DNA from 3 places in the Peribacillus sp. FSL K6-5616 genome. Region 2 is predicted to be linked to each of the others. Evidence: riboswitches for the same ligand, from Rfam matches in the RefSeq annotation. Region 2 holds a riboswitch; each other region holds the start of a gene.

Region 1 (7,413 bases), 2.6 Mb from region 2:
AGTCATATAAACACCAATCCCCGATTTTGCCCCAAGCCATTCCGAAATAACTGCACCCATTACACTATAGGTAGCTGAAATTTTCAGGCCGGAGAAAATGAACGGGATCGAGTGAGGAAGTTCCAGCTTCCAAAATAACTGGTTTTTTCCCGCTCCCATCATCTTGAAATAATGCTTAAGCTCGTATGGTGTCTGGCGAAAACCGTCCAATGATGCAACCGCAACCGGAAAAAAACATACAAGTGAAATCACGATTAACTTAGGCAGCATGCCAAAGCCAAACCAGATCACCAAAAGCGGCGCCAAAACAATGATGGGTATATTTTGTGATAGTATGAGCAGAGGATAAACCGCGTCCTTCACACCTGGAAATAGGTGTAGGATTGCCGCGATCAATAAGCCGATGCAACTTCCAATAAAAAATCCCGACAACGCAAGCTCGGTTGTGGATATAAGGTGTCCGTAAAGATTGCGGGACGACTCAATTCCTTCAATGAAAATGGCCGATGGAGCGGGAAGCAGCCATTCTTCAACTTTCAATAAGACTGTCACTGACTCCCATACTATCAGCAACAATAATAAAAGAAAGAAGGGAGCCCCCTTCTTCCAAATTCCCCTTCCGATCATGCCCGATATTTCTCCGTTAACGTATCCATCGTAATCCCGCTTGGCTGATATAATATTTTCACTTGTGAAATGACATTCGGCGATCCTATTTCAATCATTCTTACATTCATTTTTTCTATCACGGCAAAAAGCTCGGAAAGTTCCCCCTCCATTGTCGTTTCTAGCGGGTGAACCTCATACTTGACACCTGATTCTTCAATGATCTTGATTGCTTCATCGACCATAGGGATGACATTTTCCCCTTTAGGAATAATTTGTATACTAATTAATGAATTGGCCATTGTATCTCCTCCTAGTTTGGTAAAAATTCATTGGTAAATGCCTTTTCAGGATCGAAATCACCTTCAAGAAGCTTATTTTCAGTCATCCACTCACTGTAATTCTTCCAAATTTCAAGCTTTTGTTCACCCCATCGCGGAGCATCATCCTGATACTTGTCTGCAAGCCACTCCTGGCTTCTCTTCACCAGTTTTGGATCAAGATCCGGTGCAGACTCGATTAACATATCCGCTGCATCATCAGGATTCTTAATCGCAAACTGGTACCCTTTCGAAGCTGCATGAACGAATGCTTTAACAGTCTCGAAATCTTCTTTTATCATCTTTTCATTTGTAGTCAAAACAGGCGTATAGTAATCAAGCTTATCAGAGTATTCGGTTAAGTACACCATATTAAGCTTTTCATTCCGCAGCTCGGCCTCAATGCCTGTCCAACCATAATAAATCCAGGCAAAATCTATATCCCTTTTAACCGAAGTGAAAAAATCCATGTCCCCTGTATTGACTATGTCCACTTCATTTACATCCGCATTTTCCTTTTTCATGAGTGAATCAATAATGGCCTTTTCAACCGGAGATCCCCAGCCGCCATAAGTCTTCCCTTCAAAATCCTTGGGAGTCGTAATGTCCTTTTCCTCTGGGGAAGCGAATCCCGAGGTATTATGCTGGATGACGGCAGCTACCGAAACAATCGGTACGCCCTGCACGCGGGCCTGTGTTATGCCCTCCTGGTAACTCACGCCAAATTCAGATTTCCCTGAAGCGACAAGCTTATCAGCACCAGCTTCACCTGGCATGATAATTTCCACATCAAGACCTTGTTCTTTAAAATAACCTTTTTCCTTGGCTACATACAATCCTGTATGGTTTGTATTCGGTGTCCAATCGAGCACGACCAATACCTTTTTTAATTCTTCATTTTTAGATGCTTCTTCTTTTTCATTGGTTCCGCCTGCTCCGCATCCAGCTAAAAGGAAGAACGAAGTTAACAGTGGTAAGAATTTATTCAAGTCATTATCCTCCTACACATTCTCATTCTATAAGATCCATATGCCGGAACCATATTAGGGGGCTATTCAAATACTGGATAAAAAAACAAAAAACGCCCGAAGATGAATTCGGACGTTAACATACAAAACAGAAAATCAGTCATAATATGTTCCCTCCGCTGGCATCACCCAGATCAGGTTCAAAGAGTCAGCATCTAATGGATGCAATCTCAGCCAGCAGTACTGGCCCCCCTACATTTCTCGCACATATGAACTTTTCTCTCTCATTATATCAATTCATAGGGAAAAAGGAATACTAATTTGCTTCTACTCTCTAATTTGAAAGGTATTCCTTGCACTTCAGGATATCTTGCAAAACATCTTTTGGAACGAAAATCATTGAAAGCAAAATAGTTCTGCCTCTTTCCGTTCCAATCATTCCTGGCTGCAACGGTGGCGGACACGTTCCAAATAGTCATTTCTTTGCAAGCATTCATATAATGAGCATTACGTGTAGACATTTTTGTTTACTGGTTTTATTAAACCCTTAATTTCATAAGCAAAAGGTGGATATGTCATGATAAAGATTAATCACAAATGGTTAGATGTCAGTCAAATCCAACCAGGTGCAGCCTCTGCCAGATCGCTTGAAACTCTTCAATGCTTGGCGGAAGATTCTAACGTTTTTGAATACCGGAACTTTGGGGATTTTAATTTCGAGATACAGCTGAGGAACCGGGTCATAGAGGCAGCTATTGCGTTGGATAAAAGCGGGCCGGAATTTTCCACACTTGAGGAGTCTCAATCCAATCAGCGTTATTGGCACCTTTCAAAGGATGGCACCTTCACCCTTCAGCCAGGGATTCTCCCTCATGATGCGCTCGTTGACATTTTCATGAATGGGGGGCTTTATGCCTTCGAATGCGGGACAGCAATAGTCGTCACTTTTTTAAAGGCGATTTTGGATTTAATCGGCCCCAGGAATTTCGACTATCTTTTTTCAGACCTATTTTTATATGACTGGCGCCCTCCAAGGAATATGGCTCTCAACGTTCACCAGGGAAGGGACTATTTACCAGGTGATTGCGTTTACTTCAAAAACCCTGATCACGACTTGGCAACCCCTGAATGGCAAGGTGAAAATGCCCTATTATTAGGGAATAACCTCTTTTATGGCCACGGGATCGGGATTACCACTGCACAGGGAATCATCGATGAATTAAATAGCAATAGAAAGCCGTACGCCACCATATCAGCATTCCTGACAACACATATCATTTTCCTGGATAGTTCCTTCTATAGACAATTCCAACTGAATTCCCCCCGTGCCAATCCCGATAACAATCCTGCCTGCCTTTCCAATTGTATTGTTTCTGAAATAGGTTCGAAGATATACCTTTCATGACCCTGGCATTTCGCCTATGCCATAAAACCGTTTTATTGAGTAACGACATAAAAAAAAATGCTTGGGCAGAAATCTCCCCAAGCATTTTTTTCTTTTCACGCACCAATATTCCCTTTGCCTTTGAACCTGCGGGCACTTGCCTGCCCCCATTTCGTTATGGATAGTGTATAAACAGCCAAAGCTGACCATATGAACAAAAAGGCTAAAAGATGTGCTTTGGTGAAACTTTCATGATAGACGAATACCCCGATCAATAAAGATAAGGTCGGAGCGATATACTGAAAAATGCCAAGCATCGATAACGGGATCTTCTCCGCCCCTTTTGCAAAATATAAAAGAGGCAATGCCGTGGCAATCCCGCCGCCCACCAACAGCAAGCTTGTGCTTCCGTCTGTAAAGAATTGCATTTCCGACCTGTTCATCAAGTAAATCAGGTAACCTAGGGCCAGAGGCGTTACCATCATCGTTTCAAGCGTCAGCCCGATTGCCGATTCGGCCTTGATCATTTTTTTTGCCAGACCGTATAATCCAAAGGTCATGGCCAAAACAAGAGAGATCCACGGGATCGTGCCGAAATGAATGCCAAGGATCAAGACTCCGATTCCTGCAAGCAGGAATGAAATGATTTGGGCCCCGCTCAATTTTTCTTTTAAGACTATCACTCCCAATAGTACACTGACGAGCGGATTGATATAATATCCAAGGCTCGTGTCGAGGATCCGTCCTGAGTTAACGGCCCATATGAACACTCCCCAATTAGCTGTAACAAGCAGTGACGCCGTTAGCAATGCCGTAAAGAGTTTCGGATTTCCCATTATGTTTTTGACATAATCAAGAAACGCCTGCCATTTTTTCATGAACATCAATAAAACCAGCATGAACACGAAAGACCATAATACCCTCTGAGCTAAAATTTCTATTGCACCGACTCCCTGAAGGAACTTCCAGTAAACCGGCACAACTCCCCACATCATGTAAGAAAGGGCTGCATAAATCGCCCCTTCTTTTTGTTGATCCACTTTCATAACAAGCCTTCTTTCCATTTACATTCCTTTATCTAATTCCATCTAACAATTTTGTATTTCCATTTCTTTTTTTGCAACTGTTAATTTTTATCATACATGATTTTGTCATCGATGACCGTCATGACCGCCTTAGCTTTCAGGAGATCATCCGGTGCAACAGCAAAGACATCCAGATTAAACACGGTAAAATCGGCATCGTACCCTTTATTGATCACACCGCGGCGTTTTTCCTGGCCGATTGCTGCAGCACTCCCTTTGGTATACAATGCGAAAGCCTCGAAAACGGAAAGCCTTTCAGACAAACCATATACGGTACGGTCCTCACTGTTGATTTTCATCCTTGTGACAGCTGCATGAATGCCCAAAATCGGATTTAATGGTTCAATGGGTGCATCCGATCCTCCCGCACAAATGATGCCCAAATTCAAATAGGTTCTCCAGGCATAGGAGGATTCCAATAGATCGGCTGGCACCTTTTCTTCCACCCACGGAAAATCGGACGGAACGAACCCCGGTTGGATATCAAAGATTACCGGCAGCTTCGCCGCCCGCTCCAAAAGCTCCGGCCGAACAATCTGCGCATGGATGAGCCGGTCCCTCTGTCCCTTTTTCGGGGGGAGGGCTTCAATTGCATTCAAGACGTATTCAAAAGCGAGATCGCCAATCGCATGGACAGCAATCGGCATTCCGGCAGCCCTTGCTTTTTCCACCCATTCCTGAAGCTCGTTTTCAGTGAATATCGCGACTCCATTCGTATTCTTTTGATCTACATAAGGTTCGCTCAACAGGGCTGTGCGTCCGCCTAAGGAGCCGTCGGTAAAGATCTTCATGCTGTCGAATTTGATATATCGCGTACCTTTCTGATAGCCGCCGCCTGCTGCCAGCATTTCTTCAAACGCTTCGTGATGGACGAGCAAGTTGGCGCGAAAGGCCATTTCCCGGTCCTCGATTACCGATTTAAACGCCTGATATGTCGGCATGAAACCATTGTAGTAATGGAGGTCCTCGGTATGCCCCCCAGTCAAACCTAGCTTATATGCGTCTTCTATGGCCTCTGTGAGCGCGTTTTCGATATACTCTTGATCAATGCCGGGAAGGCTGTCTAAAATGAGGTTCTGCGCCTGGCTTTCTTTAAATAATCCATTTAAACGTCCGTCAGGATAACGGCAGATCACCCCGCCTGAAGGTTCTTTTATATCTTCTTTAATATCCGCTTCCAAAAGGGCGCGCGAATTGACCACCAAGGCATGACGGCAGATCCTTTTCAATACGATGGGATGATCTGCCGATATCGCGTCAAGCTCATCCCGTAATATCAATTCAGGTCTCGGCCATTCATTTTCATTCCACCCTTCGGCAACGATCCACTTTCCGGCCGGGGTCTTTGAGCACTTTTCCTTCAAGGATTCCATGATCGACTCCCTGCTATCCATCAAAGAGAGGTCTAGACGAAGCAGCCTTTCACCATGTCCGACCAAATGAAGGTGACTATCCACTAATCCCGGCAGCATCGTTTGTCCTTTTAAGTCGATTTCCCTGGAAATATTGCCGGCATGTTCATTTTTCAAATGGTCCAGGCTGCCGGTATCAACAATTACCCCCTTTTCAGTGAAGACTGCCTCCACTTGTTCATTTTCTTTAACCATCGTATAAATCGACCCATTGAACCATAACGTTCCCATTCCGGCTTTACACTCCTTATTAAATGATTGTTACTGTGCAGATATGCAGTAAGTGTACCATCTCATATCATGAATTCCCATATTTATGCTTTTACCCAAGCCCCTGTCAATAAAAAAAAGCCAGCCTTGGAGGCTGACGGTCATGCATTTCGATCAATTGTTAAGAAGTGCTTCTTCCCTTTTCCGTAAATCCACCCGTTTGATTTTACCTGATGTCGTTTTGGGCAGCTCTTCTAAAAATTCGATTTTCCTTGGATATTTATATGGAGCAGTCAATTCTTTCACGTGCGATTGAAGCGTCTTGATCAAGTCCTGGCTGTTCGGATCGATATCATCCATCAAGACGACATACGCCTTGACCACATTTCCCCTTATTTCATCAGGACTTGCTATAACGGCACACTCTTTAACATATGGATGCTTAACGAGTGCATCTTCCACTTCAAACGGTCCGATCGTATATCCCGAACTGATGATGATATCATCAGAACGACCCTCAAACCAGAAATAACCATCCTCATCCTTTTTCGCTTGATCGCCGGTGATATAATAGTCCCCGCGGAACTGCTGCGATGTCCGCTCGGGATCTTTAAAATATTCCTTAAATAGGGCAGGTGTATCGACATGTACGGCAATATCCCCCACTACGCCAGGCGAACAAGGTTTACCGGAATCATCGATGATTTCCACATGGTTGCCCGGAGTCGGTTTGCCCATTGAGCCCAATTTAATTTCCATGCCTTTCGTTACACCAACCAACAAGGTATTTTCGGTCTGTCCATACCCATCACGCACTTCAATCTGGAAATGGTTCTTAAAGACCTCGAACACTTTTTGATTTAAAGGCTCTCCCGCCGATACAGCACTGTGAAGATGGGATAAATCATAATCATCAAGGTTATCCACCTTTGCAATCAATCGATATTCGGTTGGCGTGCAGCATAATGCATTCACTTTGTAGTCCTGTAGCAGCTGAAGATATTTTTTCGCCTCGAACTTTCCATGATAGGCAAGGCCTGTCGCTCCTGTTCCCAGAACCGCCAGGAAAGGACTCCAAATCCACTTTTGCCACCCTGGGCCTGCCGTTGCCCAAACGACATCCGTTTCGCTGATCCCGAGCCAGTTTGCAGCAGACGTTTTCAAATGGGCATAAGCCCATCCATGTGTATGGACGACCCCTTTTGGATTCCCTGTCGTTCCGGAAGTATACGATAAGAATGCCATATCCTCACTCTTCGTGTCAGCGATGGTCAGCTGATCGGATTCCTCATCGGCGAGCTCATTCAAATCCAGCCAATTTTCGATTCGTTTTCCGATTGAAAACTTCAGGAGGCTTTCCGCTCCTTCTATTTCATTCAATTCGTCAGTATATTCATGATAACTGATGATTCCTTTGACATCACCATG
Region 2 (7,413 bases):
TGGTGCAGGAATTCTTTGTGCTGCAATCTTATTGGCTATACTGAACTACTTTAACAGCTATATCGTTTCCAAGGTCGGTCAAAAGGCCATCATGGATATACGTAATAGCATGTATGAACATATTCAAACACTGGATATGAAATTCTTTGATAAAAACCGGACTGGTGACTTAATGTCGCGGTTGACCAATGATGTCAATTTACTGCAGCAGCTCATCTCTTCGAGCATGCTTCAAGTGTTGACTGACACGGTGACCTTCATTGCCGTAGCGGTATATATGCTTTTCATTAACTAGAAGCTTACCATTGTCCTTCTTATTACATTCCCTTTCATGTTCTATATCACAAGGGCATTCGGGAAACGCATCAGGATGTCATTTAGGTCTGTGCAAAGTTCCGCAGGAGATGTCAGCAACCAGTTACAGGATTCGATTTCAGGAATGCGGCTCATTCAATCTTTTACAAATGAAGAATTCGAATCAAGGCGGTTTGCGGAGCGTAATCAGGAAAATATGACTGCAAACCTTAAGTCGGTTCGGCTGCGTTCCATGTTCGGGCCGATTATTGATTTATTGAACAATATCGGTCTTGTAGCAGTCATTGTGTTCGGTGCTTGGCAAGTGATGGAAGGTGAATTCACAATAGGATTAATCGTGGCCTTTCTAGCCTATTTGAGGTTGCTGCAGAGTCCCGTTCGCAATTTTAGCCGGGTAATCAGCATTGTCCAGCAATCAGCCGCCGCCTTTGAGCGGATAACTGAAATATTGGAAACCCAACCTGAAATAAGTGACAAGGGAAATGCCATTGAACTCCCTGCCATAAAAAAGAAAATTGAGTTTAAAAGTGTTGATTTTGCTTATGATGGGACTGTTCCTGTTCTCGGCAATCTAAACCTGACCATGAAAGCTGGTCAAGTAACCGCTTTGGTCGGCTCCTCCGGCGCAGGAAAATCGACTATCACGAGCCTACTGATCCGATTTTATGATCCGCAAAATGGAACGATTAAAATGGATGGACATAATATCAAAGATGTGTCACTGAAATCATTACGGGGACAAATGGGAATTGTTTCTCAGGATATCATTCTATTCAATGGTTCCATCCGTGATAACATCGTATATGGCAAACTTAATGCTACAGATGATGAAATCATCGAATCCGCCAAAGCGGCAAATGCGCATGACTTTATCAGTGCCTTTCCTGATGGTTATGATTCTCAGATCGGGGAGCGCGGAGTCAAGCTTTCAGGCGGACAAAAACAGCGCATTGCCATTGCCAGGGCACTTTTGAAAAATCCGCAAATCATCATTCTCGATGAAGCAACGGCGGCCTTGGATACAGAATCTGAACATTTGATCCAGCAAGCCTTGTCACGTTTAATGAAAAAACGGACTTCAATAGTCATTGCACATCGTTTATCGACCATTCATGACGCCGATCAAATCATCGTTCTGGAAAAAGGGCAGGTTCTTGAAAAAGGAACACATGACCAGTTAATGCAAAACAACGGCCGATACAAGCAGCTCCATGACTTACAGTTCCCTCAAGTAAGCGATATCAAATACCTAGCAACTTAGCAGGCAAACATGCACAGAAAGCCTTTCTGTGCATGTTCGGTTTCATTTGAAGTCATAACTTTCCAAAACCCGATTCGCAATGAGCTGATACCCTTTTTCATTCGGATGTAACTTATCACTGAAATACTTTGTTTTCTTTTCATCTTCAAAAAGATCATTTGTAGAAATGAATAACATCCGTTCACCTTTATCGGCTAATCCCTTTATTGACTCGTTATAATCGCGAATGTGCTTTTCAAGTTTTTGATTGTCTTTAATTGGGTTATATAGTCCTACTACCAGAATATCCGCTTTATCGTTTGCCTCTATCAGTGTTGATGTAATCTTTTTCAGATGGTTGATATATTCCCGTTTACCCTCATTGATTTTTCGGTCACTTATTTTCTCCAAGTTCCCGCCATTACTATTGATCAAGTCATTCGTTCCAATAAAAACAATGAAAGTATCGGCTTCATCAAGTTTCGTTTTAATGCGGTAATCATCTAGCTGTTTCATCACCCCATCCGTTTCCTGGCCTTTAATACCGTAATTCCAAAAACTCACTTTTTGCTCCGATTGCGGATTATTCAATTCATCCTCAAGGCCATCTATATATCCTTCCCCGTCCTTATCCCCTTTTCCATAGGTTAATGAATCTCCAAAAGCCATGACCCTTTGCACATCTTCCGACTCCGAGGCCTGAAATTCATATGCAGCAAAACATATAACCAGTACGATAATCAATATACCTGCCAATTTTTTCATTTGGTTCTCCTCTTGTCTTTTTACTAGAAGTATTTAATCTTTTTCATACCCAAAAAATCTGCAGTACTAACATAAAAAAGAATTGTCAGATAAAGAATAAAGAGTGTATGATAATATAAAACTTTCAATGGAAACGGGATTACCCTTCATTCTGGAGATTGAATAAATGATAGTTAGGAGTTTAAATCATGGAAGAACACATAGAGTTTAGAGAGGCAGAACTATCTGATCTACCCAGAATTGTTGAAATATATAATTCGACAATTGCTTCAAGAATGGTCACGGCAGATACGGAACCTGTATCCGTCCAATCGAGGGTTAAATGGTTTGAGGAACATCATTCAGAAAGTAGACCGCTATATATCATTACTATAGAAGGGAAAACCGCTGGATGGATGAGCTTTCAATCCTTTTATGGCCGACCGGCATATAAATCCACTGCCGAAATCAGTATTTATATTGATGATTATTTCCGGGGAAAAGGAATTGGACAAATTTCGATTCGAAAGGCAATTGAATTGAGTCCAAAATTAGGTGTTAAGACTTTATTGGGTTTCATTTTCGCCCATAATACACCAAGCCTTAAGCTTTTTTCCAAATTCGGGTTTGAAGAATGGGCACATTTACCTCAAGTTGCCGAGATGGATGGCATTGAGCGGGATTTGATCATTCTAGGTAAACGTGTCGATATTTAATATATATTTCTTTAGAGCTATTGCCTTGAGCAGTAGCTTTTTCAGATTAATAAAGGTCGAATTGCTAATTTAAAAATACCTATATGCTTCTTGAAGGGAAAAATATTCAGAATCTCTTTTACTTGCTAACGCATTCAATAGCGTATCCAATTCTTGACTGGCTTGTACAGTCAGCAGACTTGTTAAGCCGTAAATCGCTCCCAACTTTATCATTTCCTGTCTCTTCTCTTCTACTTTTTCTATAGTTACCTTACGGCTAGGCATCATAGTCACCTCCCATTTATTCAATATTTTTACACTTTCATCATAATGAAACCACTAGTTAAAATCAACTATTTTTCAAAATTAAATGTGTTATTTTATAGGCCAAATGTAACAAAACACCTATTTTGTTATTTAATTATGTATAATTTGTGTCGTTTTCTAATAAACGCAAAAAAAGCATCCACTAGTGTAGACTGCGAATGCTTACATCATATCCCTTATCCAAAAATCCAAATATTGTATTCCGTTTACTATGTCATCCATTCAGAAGGTGACTCGTTATTAGGTCTATTTATAACAATCTTATATTCATCTTCAAGTACTTTTAATGGGGCATCATAAAGGTGCCTTTCATCAGAGGTTTTGTATACTCCATTGGCCAATAGCTCTTCAATGAGTTTTGCCTTCCTCTGTTCAATCCTCTTAAATAATTCTGCCATGTAAATGGCTCCTTTCCCAGTCGTCCTAGTGCCTGCTTCTAGTTAGCTAAACTTTATCAACTTGTTTGATTTCACCAAATTATATATACCTTTTCTAGTATGTCACTAAACGTTATTTCCCAAAAATAAAAGCCCCTTCTAATTTAAGAAGAGGCTGACAGTGTCCGTACGGCTCTTCTTATCTTCCAAGCATATGCTTGTTGGATTTAGCACAGTTCCCTAAACGGGTCCGCTGCCGAGGTTTCTTAGGGCCAAGTCCCTCCACCTCTCTGGATAAGAATTCGATATATAATGATGTAGAAATGATTCTATCCTAATAATCTTCAAAAGTCAATTACCTGGTTCTCCCTTTTTTCCTGGACATAAAGTGATTCCTCTTTCAAATACGGGTTGCATTTTCTTGTCTTTCTGATATGATGTCAGTAATTACATACAATTCACACCACTAGGGGAGTCTTTTTTAAGACTGAGATGGAATTAGTTCCGGACCCTTTGAACCTGAACCGGCTCATACCGGCGGAGGGAAGTGGATGATATCGTCCATTTTACAGACTATATCCATCTACCCCGTTCCGTATTCAGGAACGGGGTTTTTTATTCAACAAAGGGAGCCATTCTATAGGAGGATGAACAATGGAGAATACAAAATTAGAAACATTCAGTGATAGACTGCATGCACGGGCAAAAGAGATTTGGAAAAGGAACCATTCACATCCCTTTGTCCAGGCAATTGGAAACGGTACACTTCCTGAAAAGAAATTTGCCTATTACCTGAAGCAGGACTATGTCTATCTCATGGATTATTCCAAGCTCTTTGCTTTAGGTGTCATCAAAGCCCATAACATCGAAACCATGGCAAAATTTGCGAGCATTTTAAATGAAACCCTTCAAGTGGAAATGGATATTCATCGGCATTATGCTTCCGAATTCGGGATCAGCTCCAAGGAATTGGAAAATACAGAACCTACTCCAACCACTCTAGCCTATACAGGTTACATGCTAAATGCAGCTCAGCATGGGACTTTGGCAGACTTGGTCGCCTGTCTCCTGCCCTGCGCTTGGGATTATTATGAAATCGGTTTGCTATTAAAAGAACAAAATGGAGCAGCACTGGAAAACAATCGCTACGCAGATTGGATAAGGTCCTATTCATCTCCTGAATTCGGGGAAGCACACAAGTGGCTGATCACTTTGTTGGAAGAATTGACGGAAGGCATGCCTGAAAAGGAACTTCTTAGATTAGAAAAGCACTTTTTGGTTACTTCCCGATATGAATATTTATTCTGGGACATGGTTCAAAATGAGCAGGATTGGCCTCTGTAGGTGGTTGACATGAGGATGAATCCTATCAAGAAACTGACATTGACTGCCATGATCATTGCTTTAACGACGCTGACCAGTTCATTTATTTTCATCCCTGCAGGATTTGCAAAAATCTTTCCTATTCAACATCTGGCAAATGTCCTGACGGCGGTTCTATTGGGGCCTGCATATGCTGTGACACAAGCTTTTTTAGTTTCCATCATTAGAAACATGTCTGGTACCGGTTCAATTTTCGCCTTTCCCGGCAGCATGATTGGTGCACTTTTGGCCGCCATCCTTTATCGAAAAACACAAAGCTTAAAATTCGCCTGTTTAGGGGAAGTGATCGGGACCGGCATTCTCGGTTCCCTGGCCTGTTATCCGCTTGCAACCCTCCTATTGGGAGAAAAAGCTGCTCTTTTTGGTTTTTTACCGGCTTTTATGTTCAGTTCATTCGCAGGGGCGATTTTAGCTTTCATATTACTTAAAATACTGCTAAAAAATAATTATATGAAGGGGTTTTTTTATGAAAACAGCATTAACGATCGCAGGCTCTGATTCAGGGGGCGGTGCTGGAATACAAGCGGATTTAAAAACATTTTCTGCACATGGTGTATTTGGAATGTCTGCCATCACAGCCGTAACCGCCCAAAACACAATGGAAGTCCGTTCTGTACAGCCCATTGAAACAGCTATCATATCGGATCAAATTGCAGCTATCTTTGAAGATATTCCTGTCGATGCAGTAAAAATAGGCATGCTTGGATCAAAAGAAATCGTGGAAACGGTCGCTTCATCCCTTAAAACCTTCATGCCTGCCATCGTTATCCTTGACCCTGTCATGATTTCCAAAAGCGGCCACCATTTGCTCGACGAAAAGGCCGTCTCTGCCTTAAAAATGGAATTGCTTCCGCTTGCAACTCTTGTAACACCCAATGTACCAGAAGCGGAAGTACTTACTGGCTTCGCGATTCGGACGAAACAAGATTTCTACAGGGCATGCATTTCGATACAAGAAATGGGTCCCAAAGCCGTTTTACTTAAAGGCGGCCATGCAGCAGGAAATCCAAATGATCTTTTTTATGATGGTACTGACTTCCACTGGATCAAGGGAGAGCGCATTCATACCAAAAACACTCATGGTACAGGCTGCACCCTATCATCCGCCATTACATCTAACCTGGCAAATGGACTGCCATTGCAAGTCTCGATCGAACAAGCCAAGACCTATATTTCCGAAGCGATACGCAATAGCTTTTCAATCGGTAAAGGTCATGGACCTGTCCATCATTTTCATTCATATTCAAAAAAAGAACGGAGTGACTTGTTATGAAGATTTCTTCAGCCGATTTATTTATGAAGGTAAGAGAAAGGAAACCACTCGTTCACCAAATCACAAACTTTGTTACGGTCAATGACTGTGCAAATGCCACCCTTGCCATCGGAGGTTCACCAGTAATGACATCGAGCCCAAGAGAAGTGGCGGATATGGTCAAATTAGCAAATGCATTGGTCCTGAATTTCGGTACGATCGATGATAAAGCCTTGGAAGCAATGGAGATTGCCGGTAAAACGGCAAATGCCCTGGACATCCCGGTCATTTTGGACCCGGTGGGAGTTGGTGCCACCTCCTATCGTACAGAGCAAGTCAAAGAGCTCCTAAGTAAGGTTACTTTCCAAATCATTCGCGGAAATGCGAGTGAAATCCTGTCAATGATGGGTGGGGATACCGTTACACGCGGGGTGGATTCGGGGGAACTTGCGATTAGCAATGCCGAGCTGGCTGCACAAGCGGCAAATGAATTGAATAGCATCATCGTGGTCAGCGGAGCTAAGGATGCGGTCAGCGATGGAAAACATACGTCCATCATCGATAACGGGAACCTCCTTTTAACTAATGTTACAGGTACCGGTTGCATGTCCACTGCTCTTATCGGAGCTTTTTCCGGAGTCACCGATGATTTCTATTCTGCCGCAATTGCCGGTATATCAACAATGAGCATATCAGGGGAACTGGCAGCCTCAACCCTTCAAAAGGATGAAGGAACAGGTACTTTCCGTGTGCGATTAATCGATGCCATATCAAGAATGGATAAGGAAATCTGGATGCATGAGGTGAAACTAAGTGAAAAAGCCGCAAATTGATTTAAGCCTGTATTTAGTTACGGAAGAGTCCATAGCAATAGAAGAATTGACCAAAATCATTGCAGAATCGGTTTCAGGAGGAGTCTCGATCGTACAACTTAGAGAGAAAAACAATTCCTCCCTCTCCTTTTATAAAAAAGCATCTGCATTAAAACAGTTATTGAATGAGCTTTCCATTCCCCTTATCATCAATGACCGGGTGGATATAGCACTTGCGGTTGGAGCGGACGGAATTCATATTGGACAA
Region 3 (7,413 bases), 860 kb from region 2:
TGAAGGAATTTGCTAAGGAAGAGCTGCTTCCACATTATACAAAATGGGATCGCGAAGAGATTACTCCAAAACATTTGTGGAAAAAGCTGGGGGACCTTGGCGTAAATGGTCTTCGGATTCCTGTGGAATATGGCGGAAGCGGTGCAGATTGTGTGACAACGGGGATAGCTGCAGAGGAGATAGGGCGTGGTGATTTCAATCTTACTTACGCGGTGATGTTGAATGCATTAATCGGTGAAATTATCAATAATCATGCTAGCGAGGAACTGAAAAAGGAATGGCTTCCCAAAGTTTCAAGTGGTGAAAAAATTGTTGGCATTGCCATTACGGAGCCATCCGCAGGTACGGATGCAGGCGGAATTAAAACAACAGCAGTACATAAAGGAAATAAGTATGTGCTTAATGGAGAAAAGTCTGGAATTAGTGTAGCTATGTGTGGAGATGCATTTGTTTTATTTGCAAAGACAGAACCTGGATGGGGAAATCGAGGGATAAGTGCTTTCATGGTTCCTGCCGATATACCAGGAGTTGAATGTAGAGGGTACGCAGACATGGGGAATATCGCCATTGGAAGAGGTTCGATATATTTAACCGATGTCGAGGTTCCGGAAGAGAATATGATCGGTCTTCAAAATAAAGGGTTTTCCCAAGTGATGAATGGGTTTGATTTAAGTCGGCTGTTAATAGGGCTGCAATGTGTTGGCACCGCTTCACAAAGTATCGATGAAACCATCGAACATGTGAAAATCAGACATTCATTTGGTAAACCGTTGGCGACATATCAAGGGGTCTCCTTCCCAATTGTGACCCACTATACCCAATTAGAACTGGTGAAGTGGCAAGCCTATCGGGGCCTTTGGCTTCGTGACCAAGGGTTGAATCATAGTAAAGAATCGGCTTCCGTTAAGTGGTTAGGGCCTAAATATAGTGTAGAAGCTATCCATGAATGTTTGCTGCTGAATGGTCATTATGCTTATACGAAGGAAATGCCTCTTGAGCAACGCTTGCGTGATGTGATTGGGTTGGAAATAGGTGATGGCACTGCACAAGCCAATATGATGGTCATAGCAAAGGACATAATAGGAAAGGAGTTTCGTTCGCATTAATCCAAGGGATTAGCATTATTACAGTCGTGTTGGGTACGAACAGAGAATTGATGTGATGCAAGGCAGATCATCCTTAATAGTCAAGAAAACGAAGGGAATGAGAACGATGGAATTAACAGATGTAATTTATGAAAAAAGAGGCGGCATTGCAAAGATAACAATGAACAGACCTAAAGTTTACAATGCTTTTCGTGCCAGAACAATTCAAGAATTAATTTGGGCTTTTCGGGACGCTTGGGATGATAATCGTGTGGGTGTAGTGATTCTGACTGGAGCTGGCGAGAAGGCATTTTGTGTAGGTGGAGATCAAAAGGAAAAGGGAGAAGAAGGAGGATATAGTCATTCTGGTGGTTTAGGTGGTGGAATGGGACTGGAAATCGAAACGCTGCATCAAACGATCCGCAACATTCCTAAGCCGGTCATTGCAGCGGTTAATGGGTTTGCCATCGGAGGCGGGCATGTCCTTCATGTCATATGTGACCTAACCATTGCATCTGACACGGCAAAATTTGGCCAGAGCGGGCCAAAGGTCGGTAGTTATGACGCAGGTTTCGGTTCAGCTTATTTAGCACGAATTGTCGGAGAAAAGAAAGCGAGGGAAATCTGGTATTTGTGTGAACAATATTCTGCACAAGAAGCAAAGGAAATGGGACTTGTGAACAAAATCGTTGCCCCAGAACAATTGCTCGAGGCAGCAGAAGAATGGGCAAGAAAGATCCTTGATAAGAGTCCAACTGCGCTAAAAATGCTCAAATATTCCTTTAATGCAGATAGTGCCAACATTCAAGGGATTTCACAACTTTCGATGGGCAGTTTAGCGATGTTTTACAATACACCAGAATCGGAAGAGGGAAAAAATGCCTTCCTGGAAAAGAGGCCTGTTGATTTTAATAAATTCAGAGGTTGATGAGGGGGAAGAAAACTAGTGAAATTGGAGACGATTTTGACTCAGCAATATGTGGAGAAATATCAAGACGTTTGGCCAAACCGAACGATTTTGGATTATTTGAATGATGCTATAGTAAAGCATCCAGAGAAGATAGCGATTATCGATAAAAAAAGTAGTTTTACTTACAAGCAGCTTGGTAAGTTGGTCGATCGAATCGCATTGGGTCTCTTGCATATAGGATTGGGTAAGGGGGATGTTGTCTCTTTTCAACTGCCTAACTGGAATGAATTTATAATCTTACACTATGCTGTTACAAGAATCGGTGCCATCAGCAATCCCTTGATACCGATTTATCGAGATAGGGAAATTGGCTATATGGTTGGGATGGCAGAATCTAAAATGATTGTTGTACCAGATTATTTCCGTGGGTTTTATTACCCTGACATGATTGAGAGACTAAGCCATCAATGGCCTTCAATGAAACATATATATGTGATTGGGGAAAATGCCCCGAATGGGATGAAACTGTTCTCCTCCCTATTTGATGAACCTTGGGAAGACCGGATGGATTCTTCCATTTTGGATGAAATCACACATGACCCCAATGAGGTGACTGAAATTATCTTTACCTCGGGAACCACGGGAAGTCCAAAAGGAGTTATGCATACACATAATACCCTTTGTATATCTACAAATTATTGGATTGACCGCTTACATTTAAAATCCGATGACGTTCTTTTCATGGCGTCAACGTTCGCTCACCAAACGGGTTTTGGTTATGGAGTCAGGCTCCCAACACATATTGGAGGTACGGGAATCTATCAAGACATTTGGAATCCGAGAGAGTTTATTGAATGGGTTGAGAAGGAAAAGATAACGTTTACGGCGGGTGCCACTCCTTTTCTGCAGGATACGGTTCAGATGGGGGGGATAGAAAGGTATGACCTCAATTCGCTGCGAGTCTTCGTAGCTTTGGGTGCCCCGATTCCCAGGCATTTAGTAAAGGAGGCCGTGAAAAAAGTACCGTTCAAGATATTGTCAGGGTGGGGACAAACGGAAGATGGCTTGGTAACCTTGACGAGACTTGAAGATACAGAAGAAAAACTGACGAATACCGACGGAATCCCGTTTCCGGGTATGGAGTTAAAGATAGTGGATTTTGAAGGGGAAATCTGTGCCCCGAATATAGAAGGCTCTTTATTAGTAAGGGGTCCGGCTCTTTTTGTCGGCTATTTTAAACGAATCAATGATACGTTAGCTGAGTATAGTGACGGATGGTTCATTACCGGTGATCGAGCATTCATTGATGAAGACGGGTATATCCGGATTTCTGGAAGAAACAAAGACATAATCATACGTGGCGGTGAAAATATTCCAGTCGCTTATGTAGAAAATGTATTGTATGAACACCCGGATATTTCTAGTGCTCAGGTTATTGCGGTTCCAGATTCCCGTCTTCAGGAAAAAGCATGTGCATGTATCAGTATGAAAACGGGAAAGAGCCCGATCACGATGGATTCAATGCAGGAATTTCTCCTGGGAAAGGGATTGGCAAAACAATATTGGCCTGAATTTATTGAAATAATGGATGACTTTCCTCGTACGGCAAGCGGGAAAATTCAGAAATTCCGGCTCCGGGAAATGATTAATGAAAGGATAACCGACAATATATAGGCAGCTTAAATAAATCCATATTGACTAAATAGTGAAAGTGGAGGGGAATATGATGACAAAAAGAATGGCATTTATCACAGGTGCTGGAAGCGGAATTGGCAGAGAAATTTCAAAAAAATTGGCTTCTCGCAATATTAACGTCATCGTGGCTGATATTAATCTTAAAAATGCAGAGGAAACGGTTTCTTTAATCGAAAAGTCGGGTTTTGAAGCCAGAGCGGTCCATTGTGATGTAACGAAATTAGAAAGTGTAAAAAAAGCCGTCGAAGAATCAGTGAACTATTATCATAGAATAGATATATTGGTTAATAATGCAGGCTGGGATAAGGTGGAACCTTTTTTAAAAAGTGATCCCAGCACATGGAAAAGGATTATCGATATTAATTTACTTGGGCAGATCCATACTAGCAAGGAAATTTTACCTCTCATGATTGAAAATGGATACGGTAAGGTAGTAAATATTGCATCCGATGCAGCAAGAGTCGGATCAAGTGGAGAAGCAGTTTATTCGGCTGCTAAGGGAGGGGTTATTGCCTTTACAAAAACGATAGCAAGAGAAATGGCACGTCATAAACTCAACATCAATTGTATTGCGCCAGGTCCTGCTGATACGCCCCTATTTCAAGAAATAGGCTCATATAACGAAGGTATAGCAGGCGCCTTGGAAAAAGCGATTCCATTCCGACGGCTAGCACAACCAGAGGACATTGCCAGTGCTGTTGCCTATTTCGTTTCGGAAGAGGCAGGGTATATTACGGGGCAAACTCTTTCCGTAAATGGTGGATTAACAATGGTTTAATAGATCGTGGTTAAGTGGGTATGGAAGATTGAAAGTTTAGTAACCCTAAATCAAGAAAACTTTTCTAATACGTTTGACAATTGGATTTATCGTGTTAATATAAAGGCAAATGAATTTTAATATACAATTTGTACCACTAGGGGTGCTTTATAGGTAAAAGTTGATTTTTTACCCACAAAAGCTGAGATTGAAGTATGACTTTAAGACCCTTAGAACCTGATCTGGTTTATACCAGCGTAGGGAAGTGGGGTCTGGAACTATACATTTCTGTATTATTTCTTGTACAACCACTTTCTTTACGTTTAAGAAAGTGGTTTTTTGTTTGCAAAAAAAGGGGTGATAAGTGTTTTTTTCTGTTTCGTTCAATGAAAAAATACAATTTGGAGGTAATGGACATGAAGTTTTCAGAGGAAATCCGTAAGGAAGTTGATCACATTTGGGAAGCTAGTTTTAATCATCCGTTTGTAGCAGGAATAGGAGATGGCACATTGCCATTGGAGTGTTTCCGTTTTTATGTCATGCAAGATGCCTATTATTTATCTCATTTTGCTAGAGTTCAAGCCTTAGGGGCAGTCAAAGCTACAGATTTACATACAACAAGCAGGCTTGCCGGCCATGCACAAGGAACATATGAAGCGGAGTTGAAGCTTCATGAGAATTTTTCCGAGAGATTAGGCATCACAAAAGAAGAACGGGAAGATTTCAAGCCTGCCCCGACTGCCTATGCTTATACTTCCCATATGTATCGTGCGGCTTATTCGGGACATTTAGGAGATGTTATTGCAGCTATCTTGCCGTGTTACTGGCTGTATTATGAGATAGGTGAAAAGCTGCAAGGGTGCATGCCCGAAGAGCCGATTTATCAAGAATGGATAGCGGCTTACGGAGGAGAGTGGTTCCGCACTTTGGTGGAAGAACAAATTGCGAGGCTGGATGAGATTGCTGAAAAAGTAACTGAAGAAGATAAGGCGAGAATGAAAGAGCATTTTATTCTCAGCAGCCAATATGAATACTCATTTTGGGAAATGGCTTATCGTTTAGAGACATGGCCCGTTCATAAGGAAACATTAGAAGTATAAAAGGAGAATGAAACAATGAAAAAAGGATTGAAATTAACGGATATATTAGTCACGATCGTGATTGCGGTAGCATTTGGAATCGTTTATATCCTTTGGGGTTCGATTTATTATTCCGTTAAACCATTAGGATTACATCTGGATCAACTTATTTATGGAATGTGGTTTATAGCTGGCCCTGTCGCCTTTTTCATTTTACGGAAGCCGGGTGTGGCACTTTTGGCGGAGATAGCTGCAGCTTCAGGGGAATTCTTTCTAGGTTCCCCATGGGGGCTGACTGTACTGTTATATGGGGTGGTCCAAGGTTTGTTCGCGGAACTGGTGTTCATGGGGTTCAAATATAAAAAATTCAATATGCCGGTGGCCGTTTTAGCTGCGATGGCTTCCTGCCTGGCATCAGTTATCATGGATTTTGCATACGGGGAAATAGGTGCGCTTTCTACTTGGAATCTATCGTTATTCATGATAGCGAGGTTTGTGGGTTCCATATTCTTTGCAGGTGTGACCGCTTATTATCTAGTTAAAGTCCTGGAAGCAACAGGGGTAACTAATCTTGTGCGTCCGGTTTCCAATAAAGATTATGCAGAACTTGATTAAAAGAAGAGGTTGAGGGCCATGGAACCAATCGTTTCTGTTGAAAAGTTAAGAATGAAATTTCCCGGTGATGAATCTTTGATATTCAAGGACCTATCACTATCATTTGATCAGGGAGAAAAAGTGTTATTGTTGGGACCATCTGGATGTGGTAAGTCCACTCTGTTGCAAGTGTTAAGCGGATTGATTCCGAATTCCATCGAAGTCCCGATGAAAGCGGAGAAATTGAAATGCCCTTCTTCATGGGGGTATGTTTTTCAAGACCCTGATAGCCAGTTTTGCATGCCATTTGCCGATGAGGAAATTGCCTTTGTCCTAGAGAATCTTTCCGTCCCTAAAGAAGAAATGAAAGAGAAGATTCAAAATCATTTCCGTAAAGTAGGATTGAACCTGGACCATACAAGTATTGACACATTATCAGGCGGGATGAAACAGCGTCTGGCAATCGCTTCAGTATTGGCCCTTGAACCAGAAGTTATATTTTTAGATGAACCGACCGCCATGCTTGATCCAGAAGGAACGAAAGAAATCTGGGACTTGTTGAAGGAAGTCGGAAAAGACAAAACGGTTATTATCGTCGAACATAAAATTGACCATGTTTTAGAATTCATCGAACGAATCGTGCTTTTAAACGATGACGGTCAAATCATAGCTGATGGTCCAAGAGACACAATTCTTTCCCTATATAAAAATGAAATGAGAGAACATGGAATTTGGTTCCCTGGTGTTTGGGATGAATATATACAGAGTAATGCACCCACTAGGGAATACCATTTTACAGATGGTTTACCCCTTCTGGATGTGCAAGGATTTAGCGGTTTTCGGAATAAAGAGGAAAAAATACACGTTGAAGAGCTGAAGGTCCATTCAGGAGAATGGATTGTGATCAGGGGAGAAAATGGCGCGGGCAAGAGTACACTTTTGCATGCATTGATGCAATTCATAAAAACGAAAGGTACGTATGAATTAGTGGGGAACCCCATTAAAGTGGTGAAAAAACCAACGGATCATATGACGTTTGTCTTTCAAAATCCTGAGTTTCAGTTCGTTGCAAATACTGTATATGAAGAGATTGCTTATTCATTGCGTATTGATAGAAGGCCGCAACAAGAAATAGATGAGAGAGTCCGCTCATTGCTTAAAGTTTTCCGTCTTGAGGCACATCGGGATAAACATCCATTTCAATTATCAATGGGGCAAAAGCGTCGATTAAGCGTAGCAGCCTCAATCGTAATAGACAAAAAAATCATTCTCCTGGATGAGCCGACCTTTGGT

Evidence for each region. A riboswitch is a leader RNA that binds a small molecule or an ion and turns the genes downstream of it on or off. The one in region 2 is predicted to bind thiamine pyrophosphate.
Region 1: linked by a shared signal. The riboswitch ahead of MHB45_RS16825 (ABC transporter substrate-binding protein) and the one ahead of tenA (thiaminase II) in region 2 are both predicted to bind thiamine pyrophosphate.
Region 3: linked by a shared signal. The riboswitch ahead of tenA (thiaminase II) and the one ahead of tenA (thiaminase II) in region 2 are both predicted to bind thiamine pyrophosphate.

Annotation. Positions count from the first base shown of each region.
Region 1 covers NZ_JBBOYT010000001.1:3,506,473-3,513,885, forward strand. Annotated here, with positions in the region: gene MHB45_RS16815 (ABC transporter permease) at 1-627, opposite strand, end outside; gene MHB45_RS16820 (thiamine-binding protein) at 624-908, opposite strand; gene MHB45_RS16825 (ABC transporter substrate-binding protein) at 920-1,915, opposite strand; TPP riboswitch at 2,049-2,158, opposite strand; gene MHB45_RS16830 (protein-glutamine gamma-glutamyltransferase) at 2,472-3,299, shown strand; gene rarD (EamA family transporter RarD) at 3,395-4,324, opposite strand; gene MHB45_RS16840 (amidohydrolase) at 4,405-6,006, opposite strand; gene mbcS (acyl-CoA synthetase MbcS) at 6,160-7,413, opposite strand, start outside.
Region 2 covers NZ_JBBOYT010000001.1:936,435-943,847, reverse strand. Annotated here, with positions in the region: partial or broken gene MHB45_RS04535 (ABC transporter ATP-binding protein) at 1-682, shown strand, start outside; gene MHB45_RS04530 (ABC transporter ATP-binding protein) at 671-1,576, shown strand; gene MHB45_RS04525 (DUF459 domain-containing protein) at 1,619-2,320, opposite strand; gene MHB45_RS04520 (GNAT family N-acetyltransferase) at 2,509-3,015, shown strand; gene MHB45_RS04515 (aspartyl-phosphate phosphatase Spo0E family protein) at 3,085-3,279, opposite strand; gene MHB45_RS04510 (Fur-regulated basic protein FbpA) at 3,531-3,719, opposite strand; SAM riboswitch class I at 3,895-3,999, opposite strand; TPP riboswitch at 4,157-4,261, shown strand; gene tenA (thiaminase II) at 4,353-5,042, shown strand; gene thiW (energy coupling factor transporter S component ThiW) at 5,058-5,579, shown strand; gene thiD (bifunctional hydroxymethylpyrimidine kinase/phosphomethylpyrimidine kinase) at 5,548-6,354, shown strand; gene thiM (hydroxyethylthiazole kinase) at 6,351-7,166, shown strand; gene thiE (thiamine phosphate synthase) at 7,147-7,413, shown strand, end outside.
Region 3 covers NZ_JBBOYT010000001.1:1,791,452-1,798,864, forward strand. Annotated here, with positions in the region: gene MHB45_RS08540 (acyl-CoA dehydrogenase family protein) at 1-1,106, shown strand, start outside; gene menB (1,4-dihydroxy-2-naphthoyl-CoA synthase) at 1,213-2,013, shown strand; gene MHB45_RS08550 (AMP-binding protein) at 2,032-3,669, shown strand; gene MHB45_RS08555 (SDR family NAD(P)-dependent oxidoreductase) at 3,722-4,468, shown strand; TPP riboswitch at 4,597-4,728, shown strand; gene tenA (thiaminase II) at 4,864-5,547, shown strand; gene MHB45_RS08565 (ECF transporter S component) at 5,563-6,141, shown strand; gene MHB45_RS08570 (ABC transporter ATP-binding protein) at 6,160-7,413, shown strand, end outside.